Regions from separate parts of the Streptomyces sp. WMMB303 genome, predicted to be linked through region 2. Evidence: riboswitches for the same ligand, from Rfam matches in the RefSeq annotation. Region 2 holds a riboswitch; the other holds the start of a gene.
What was found. A riboswitch is a leader RNA that binds a small molecule or an ion and turns the genes downstream of it on or off. The one in region 2 is predicted to bind cobalamin.
Positions count from the first base shown of each region.

Region 1: it holds a riboswitch for cobalamin, as region 2 does, so the genes downstream of both, P2424_RS05435 (cobalamin biosynthesis protein) here and P2424_RS24660 (ribonucleoside-diphosphate reductase subunit alpha) in region 2, are expected to answer to the same signal.

Region 1 covers NZ_JARKIN010000001.1:1,182,449-1,186,199, forward strand. Annotated here, with positions in the region: gene P2424_RS05425 (inorganic phosphate transporter) at 1-987, shown strand, start outside; gene P2424_RS05430 (hypothetical protein) at 1,005-1,217, shown strand; cobalamin riboswitch at 1,409-1,534, shown strand; gene P2424_RS05435 (cobalamin biosynthesis protein) at 1,694-2,668, shown strand; gene P2424_RS05440 (cobyric acid synthase) at 2,665-3,751, shown strand, end outside.
Region 2 covers NZ_JARKIN010000001.1:5,678,449-5,682,199, forward strand. Annotated here, with positions in the region: gene P2424_RS24645 (carbon starvation CstA family protein) at 1-1,115, shown strand, start outside; gene P2424_RS24650 (YbdD/YjiX family protein) at 1,112-1,339, shown strand; gene P2424_RS24655 (GNAT family N-acetyltransferase) at 1,429-1,926, shown strand; cobalamin riboswitch at 2,088-2,223, shown strand; gene P2424_RS24660 (ribonucleoside-diphosphate reductase subunit alpha) at 2,384-3,751, shown strand, end outside.

The sequences.
Region 1 (3,751 bases), 4.5 Mb from region 2:
GGCGCGACACTCGCCGCCGTCGGCACCGGCGCGGTCAACGGTGACGTCGTCGTCATGAAGGTCCTCATCCCGGCGCTGGCCGCCCCCGTGGTCGCGGGCCTGGCCTCCCTGTTCGCCACCCGGCTGACCTACCGGGTCGCCCGGCACGCCGACGCGGAGCGGACCGCCAAGGGCTACCGCGCCGGGCAGATCACCTCGGCCGCACTGGTCTCCCTCGCCCACGGCACCAACGACGCGCAGAAGACCATGGGCGTCATCACGCTGGCGCTGGTCACCGGCGGCGCGCTGGCGCCCGGCTCCGACCCGCCGGTATGGGTCATCGCCTCGGCGGGGCTCGCCATCGCGCTGGGCACCTACCTGGGCGGCTGGCGCATCATCCGCACCATGGGCAAGGGCATCACCGACATCCAGCCGCCGCAGGGCTTCGCGGCCCAGACCAGCGCGGCGGCGACCATCCTGGCCTCCTCGCACATCGGTTTCTCCCTCTCCACCACCCACGTGTGCTCGGGCGCCGTGATGGGCTCCGGCCTCGGCCGCAAGGGCGGCGTGGTGCGGTGGGGAACGGCCGGCCGGATGATCGTCGGCTGGGCGCTGACCCTCCCCGCCGCCGGCGGGATCGCGGCGGGTGCCGCGCTCCTGGCCGGGCAGGGCGACTGGGGCGTGACGACGGTCGCCGTCCTCGCTCTCGCGCTCTGCGGCGCCATCTGGGCCCGCTCGCGGCGCGCACCGGTGGACCACACCAACGTCAACGGCGACTCCTCCACCGCGGTGGAGCCCACCGGGATCCCCGGCCCGGCCGCCGAACCGACGGCGGAGCCCGCACCCGTGTCCGTGCCCGCCGGTGTGGTCACCACCGCAGTCCGGGCCGTCGCCCCGCCCCCGCCGCCCGCGGGAGTGGCGGTCGGCTCCGCCGAGGAGGCAGCGGCCTCCGAGACCCCGGCCCCGCATCCGACCGACCGCCCCGCGTCGGCGAGCAGCCTCAGCTAGGCAGAAGGGACGACCGCATGCACATCGACTGGGCCGCGCTCGGCCAGGTCTTCGGCGTCAGCCTGGTGGCGACGGTGGGACTCGTCGGCATCTTCACCCTCGGCATCGTCGCCGGCTCGCCGCGCACCGCCGGCACCGCTCCCACGGCACTGGCCCGCACCGGCGCCTACGCGTGCTATGCGCTGTGCCTGGCAGCGGTGGCGTACGGCATCTACCTGATCGCGGGCTGAGCCCGCTCCCGTCCGGTCGCGGCGGCCCCCGGCAGGGCTGCCACGGCCGGACGAGCCGCGTCGGTGAGGGGGTACGGGAGCATCCCGTACCCCCTCACCGACGGCGCTGCTCGCAGCCCCGTCGCAGGTCAAGGGCGAGTTGACGGGGCCGGACCGGCGTGGTGGACTTCCGGTGCCAAACGGCGGCACGGAGAGGAAGCCGGTGCGAATCCGGCGCGGTCCCGCCACTGTCACCGGGGAGCGCCACCCCCAACGAAGCCACGGCCCGCACGGGCTGGAAGGCGGGGGATGGTGTGGATCCGGGAGCCAGGAGACTCTCGCCGCCGGTCGAGTCGAGCCAGGGCGAGGACCCTGAGTGAGGACGCCGAGATGCGTGGCTGTGCCGCCATATCCGCTGCCGACGTGCCCGCCGCCACCGCGGGGGACACCGTCGCGGGGACCGCTGTCGTGGGTGAGTGCGCCGGATCCGTCCGCTGATGGGCACCGCTGACGTCCGGGTGCGCGGGGTCCTGCTGGGGTTCGCCGCCGACGCGCTGCTGGGCGACCCGCGGCGCGGCCACCCGGTGGCCGTATTCGGCCGGGCCGCCGGAGCGCTGGAGCGCCGCCTGTGGCGCGACCACCGGGGTGCGGGCGCGCTGCACACCCTCCTCGCCGCGGGCGGCGCCGTCGCCGTGGCCGGCGCCGCGCTCCGTGCCGCACGCAGCCGGGCGGCCGCGCCGCTCCCCGAAATCGCCCTGACCGCGGCCGCCACCTGGGCCGTCCTCGGGGGGACGTCGCTGACCCGGGAGGCGCGAGCCGTGTGCGGCGCGCTGGAGGCCGGGGACCTGGAGCTGGCACGCGAGCGGCTGCCCGCGCTGTGCGGGCGCGATCCGCAGCGGCTGGAGGCGCCGGAAGTGGCCCGCGCCGTGGTCGAGTCGGTCGCGGAGAACACCTCGGACGCCGTGGTGGGGGCCCTGGTCTGGGGGGCGCTGGCGGGTGTCCCCGGTCTGATCGGCTTCCGCGCCGTCAACACGCTGGACGCGATGATCGGCCACCGCTCTCCTCGGCACCGCCGCTTCGGCTGGGCCGCCGCGCGGCTGGACGACGTGGCGGGCGGCCCGGGGGCGCGGCTGACCGCCGTGCTGGCCGCGCTCGCCGGCCCCGACCCGCGCGGTGCCCTGTGCGCCTGGCGCGCCGATGCGCACCGCCACCCCAGCCCCAACGCGGGCCCGGTCGAGGCGTCGTTCGCGGGCGCCCTCGGGGTGCGGCTGGGCGGCACCCTCGCCTACGGCGGACGGGTGGAGCACCGGCCCGTCCTCAACGCTTCCGGCCGCGCCGTACGCACCGCCGACATCGAGCGGGCCGTGCGGCTGTCGCGCCGGGTGGGGCAACTGGCCCTGGTGACGAGCTGTCTGACGGGAGCGGCGGTGGGCCGCCTGCGGCAGGGCCGCGCGGTGGGAGGAGCACGGTGAGCGGGCGCGGAACGGGCGGGCTGCTGGTCGCGGGGACGACCTCGGACGCGGGCAAGAGCGTGGTGACGGCGGGCATCTGCCGCTGGCTGGCCCGCAAGGGGATACGCGTCGCGCCGTTCAAGGCGCAGAACATGTCGCTCAATTCCTATGTCACCTCCGACGGGGCGGAGATCGGCCGCGCCCAGGCCATGCAGGCGGCAGCGGCCCGGGTGGAGCCGAGCGCGCTGATGAACCCGGTGCTGCTGAAGCCGGGCGGCGACCGCACCAGCCAGGTCGTCCTGCTGGGCAAGGCGGTCGGTGAGATGTCGGCGCGGGGCTACTTCGGGCGCCACCCGAGCGGCGCGGAGCCCACCGGGGACGGGGTGGACGGCGAGGGCGCGCCGCCCGCGGGGCGCGCGGAGCTGCTGGAGACGGTCGCGGGCTGCCTGGAGGAGCTGCGGCGCACCCACGACGCGGTCGTCTGCGAGGGCGCAGGGAGCCCTGCCGAGATCAACCTGCGGCGCAGCGACATCGTCAACATGGGGCTCGCCCGGGCCTGCCGGCTGCCGGTGCTGGTGGTCGGCGACATCGACCGGGGCGGGGTGTTCGCCTCGCTCTTCGGTACGACGGCGCTGCTGGCGCCGGAGGACCAGGCGCTGCTCGCGGGGTATCTGGTCAACAAGTTCCGCGGCGACGGCTCGCTGCTGGAGCCCGGCCTTCAGATGCTGCGGAGATTGACGGGGCGCCCCACGCTCGGCGTGCTGCCCTACCGACACGGGCTGGGCATCGACGAGGAGGACGGGCTGCGGGTGTCGCTGCGGGGAACCGTGCGCGAGTCCGCCGTCGCCGCGCCGTACGGCGCCGACGTGCTGCGGGTGGCCGTGCTGCCGGTGCCGTTGATGTCCAACTTCACGGATGTGGACGCGCTGGCGGCCGAGCCCGGCGTGGTGGTGCGGTTCAGCGACCGCCCCGAGGAGCTGGCCGACGCGGATCTGGTGGTGGTGCCGGGCACGCGCGGAACGGTCAAGGCTCTGGAGTGGGTGCGGGCACGGGGGCTGGCGGCGGCGCTGGCGCGGCGCGCGGCCGAGGGCCGGCCGGTGCTGG
Region 2 (3,751 bases):
AGATGATCCAGAAGGAGACCCAGATCCGGATGATCGGCTACGGCTCCATGCTGATGGAGTCGTTCGTCGCCATCATGGCGATGGTCGCCGCCAGCATCATCGACCCGGGCCTCTACTTCGCCATGAACGCGCCCGCCGGTGTCATCGGCGACAACGTGCAGGCCGCCTCGGAAGCGGTGCGCAGCTTCGGGTACAGCATCTCCCCCGACCAACTGGCCGCCGCCGCCAAGGCCGTCGAGGAGCAGTCGCTGCTCTCCCGGACGGGTGGCGCGCCCACCCTGGCGATCGGGGTGTCCAACATCTTCTCGGAAGTCGTGGGCGGCTCCGGGATGAAGGCGTTCTGGTACCACTTCGCCATCATGTTCGAGGCGTTGTTCATCCTTACCGCGCTGGACGCCGGCACCCGCGTGGGCCGGTTCATGCTCCAGGACATGCTCGGCAACGTATACAAGCCCTTCCGCCGGGTGAGCTGGTGGCCGGGCCTGCTGCTGTCCAGCGGCGTCATCGTGGCGCTGTGGGGCTACTTCCTGTGGGTGGGCGTCCACGAGCCGCTCGGCGGGATCAACCAGCTCTTCCCGCTCTTCGGTATCGCCAACCAGCTGCTGGCCGCCGTGGCCCTCGCGGTCTGCACCACGCTGCTGGTCAAGTCCGGTCGGCTGAAGTGGGCCTGGGTCACCGCCGTACCGCTGGCGTGGGACGCGGTCGTCACACTGACGGCCAGCTGGCAGAAGGTCTTCTCCACCGATCCGAAGATCGGCTTCTTCCAGCAGCGCGCCGACTACCAGGAGGCCATCGACCAGGGGAAGATCATCGCCCCCGCCAAGAGCATGGACGACATGCACACGGTGGTCACCAACTCGACCGTGGACGGCGTCCTCTCGGCGCTCTTCGCGCTGCTGGTCGTCGTCGTCCTCGCCGACGCGGCCCGCACCTGCGTGCGCGCGGTGCGCGACCCGGAAGGCACCCGAATGCACGAGGCGCCCTACCGGAAGTCGACACTGACGGCGCCCGCCGGGCTGATCGCCACCAAGGAGGAGAAGGCCGAGATGGCCGAGATGGCCGGGTCGGCCGCCACCGGGCCGTCCGGCGGCGGAGCGGACGGGGACTCCCGGTGAGCGCGGCCGGTGCCGACCGGGTGGTGCGCCCGGTGCTGCGGGCCGGGCGCTGGGTGCGCTGGTACGTACGTGAACTGACCGACGAGAGCGCCTACGACCGGTATGTGGCCCATGTGCGCCGGCACCAGGGCCCGGACGCGGAGGTCCCCAGCAGGAAGGAGTTCGAGCGGCGCCGCACCGATGCCCGCGAGAGCGATCCGCGCGAGGGCTTCCGCTGCTGCTGAGCGGGCGCCCGCGGAGCGGTTGACCGCGGCGCCGCCAAACGCCCGGGCGGCGGGCCGCGCTGTCGGTGGTGTGGCGGATGATGGCCGGCATGGACATCACCGTGAGAACGGCCAGGCCCGAGGAGCACCCGGAGCTCGGTGAGTTGGTCGCCCGGGCCTACCTCAGCGGCGGGCTGCTGGACCGCGGAGAGGCGGACCCGTACCTGGAGACCCTGCGGGACGCGGCGGGCCGCGCCGACCACGCGGAGCTGCTCGTGGCCGCGGGGCACCAGGGCGAACTGCTGGGCACCGTCACCTTCGTCGGCCGCGGCGGGCCCTTCGCGGAGCGTGCGCGCGAGGGTGAGGGCGAGTTCCGGATGCTCGGCGTGCGCGAGTCGGCCCGCGGGCGCGGGGTGGGAGAGGCGCTGGTGACGGCCTGCTCGGATCGGGCACGCGCGCTGGGCCTTTCGGGGCTGGTGCTCTCGACCCAGCCGACCATGCACGCCGCCCACCGCCTCTATCGGCGCCTCGGGTTCCACCGGGACCCCGACCGGGACTGGAGCCCGGTCCCGGGCGTCACGCTGTGGGCCTACGCACTGCGCCTGTGAACGCTCCCCCGCCCCGGCCACGCGCCGCGCCCGGTCCGGGTGGCGGGTCTTCGCTCCCGGCCCGCGTGCCGCCCCCGCGGCGCGCCGCGGGGGACGGGAGCCCTTGCCCGACACGACCCGGGGCGGCACAAGATATGGGGTGTCCGCTTAGGCCGAGCACAAGATGTATGGTGTCTCACGGCTGTCGCCCTCGATGCAGGGGAATCCGGTGCGAATCCGGAACTGTCCCGCAACGGTGAGGGGCCGGCGCAAGCCCGCCCGCGAGTCCGAGTACCTGCCGGCGGCGGCCAGACGATCGTCCAGGTCTCGTGGGTTGGACCGGTGGGCGGAGCGCGCCGTGCCCTGAACAGGGGTCCGGGCCCGGGACCGGGCTCGGTGCCCGAGCGGGGCAGCCGGGCGCGCGCCTCTCCCTCCGTGCCGCTGCCCACGGCCAGTGAGCAGCGAGGGAGAGCACCGCGTGACCGTCACCACCGCCCCCACCCTTCCGGCACCCGCCGCCCCCGGCTCCGCCACGGGGGACGAGGCCGCCGAAGACCCTTCGGCCGCCGCATTGCGCGCGACCCTCGCCGCGCTCACCGCCGACCTCCCGGACACGGACCCGGCGCCGGTACTGGCCGCGGCGCTGCGCGGCAGGCAACCGGGCGCGGACGCGGTGGAACTGCGCACCCTGGCCATCGAGTCCGCGGCCAGCCGCATCAGCGAGGACCCCGGGTACTCCCGGCTGGCGGCGCGGCTGCTGACCCTCGCGATCCGGGACGAGGCGGCGGCGGAGGGCGTCGTCTCGTTCTCCGACGCGGTGGCGCTGGGCCACGCGGAGGGGCTGATCGCGGACGGCACGCACGCGTTCGTCCGCCGGCACGCCGATCGGCTGGACGCGCTGGTGCACGAGGCCGTCGAGGACGGCGCCGACGACCGGTTCGGCTACTTCGGGCTGCGGACGGTCCACTCCCGCTATCTGCTGCGGCACCCGCTCACCCGGCGCCCCGTCGAGACGGCGCAGCACTTCCTGCTCCGGGTGGCCTGCGGACTGGCCGCGGACGAGTCGCCGCAGGCCCTCGCGGAGGTGGCGGACTTCTACCGGCTCACCAGTTCGCTCGCCTACCTGCCCTCCTCCCCCACGCTCTTCAACTCCGGCACCCGCCACCCGCAGATGTCCTCCTGCTACCTGCTCGACTCCCCCCAGGACGAGCTGGACTCGATCTACGAGCGCTACCAGCAGGTCGCGCGGCTGTCCAAGCACGCGGGCGGCATCGGCCTGTCGTACTCCAGGATCCGCTCCCGCGGGGCGCTGATCCGGGGCACCAACGGGCACTCGAACGGCATCGTGCCGTTCCTGCGCACGCTGGACGCGTCCGTGGCGGCGGTCAACCAGGGCGGCCGCCGCAAAGGGGCGGCCTGCGTCTACCTGGAGACCTGGCACGCGGACATCGAGGAGTTCCTGGAGCTGCGGGACAACACCGGGGAGGACGCGCGCCGCACCCACAACCTGAACCTGGCGCACTGGATCCCGGACGAGTTCATGCGCCGGGTCGAGGCTGACGGGCAGTGGTCGCTCTTCTCCCCGTCCGAGACGCCGGAGCTGGTGGATCTGTGGGGCGAGGAGTTCGACGCCGCCTACCGCCGCGCCGAGGCCGAAGGGCGCGCGGTCAAACGGCTGCCGGCGCGGCAGCTGTACGGCGCGATGATGCGCACCCTCGCACAGACCGGAAACGGCTGGATGACGTTCAAGGACGCCGCGAACCGCACCTCCAACCAGACCGCGGAACCGGGCAGCATCGTGCACTCCTCGAACCTGTGCACGGAGATCCTGGAGGTCACCGACGAC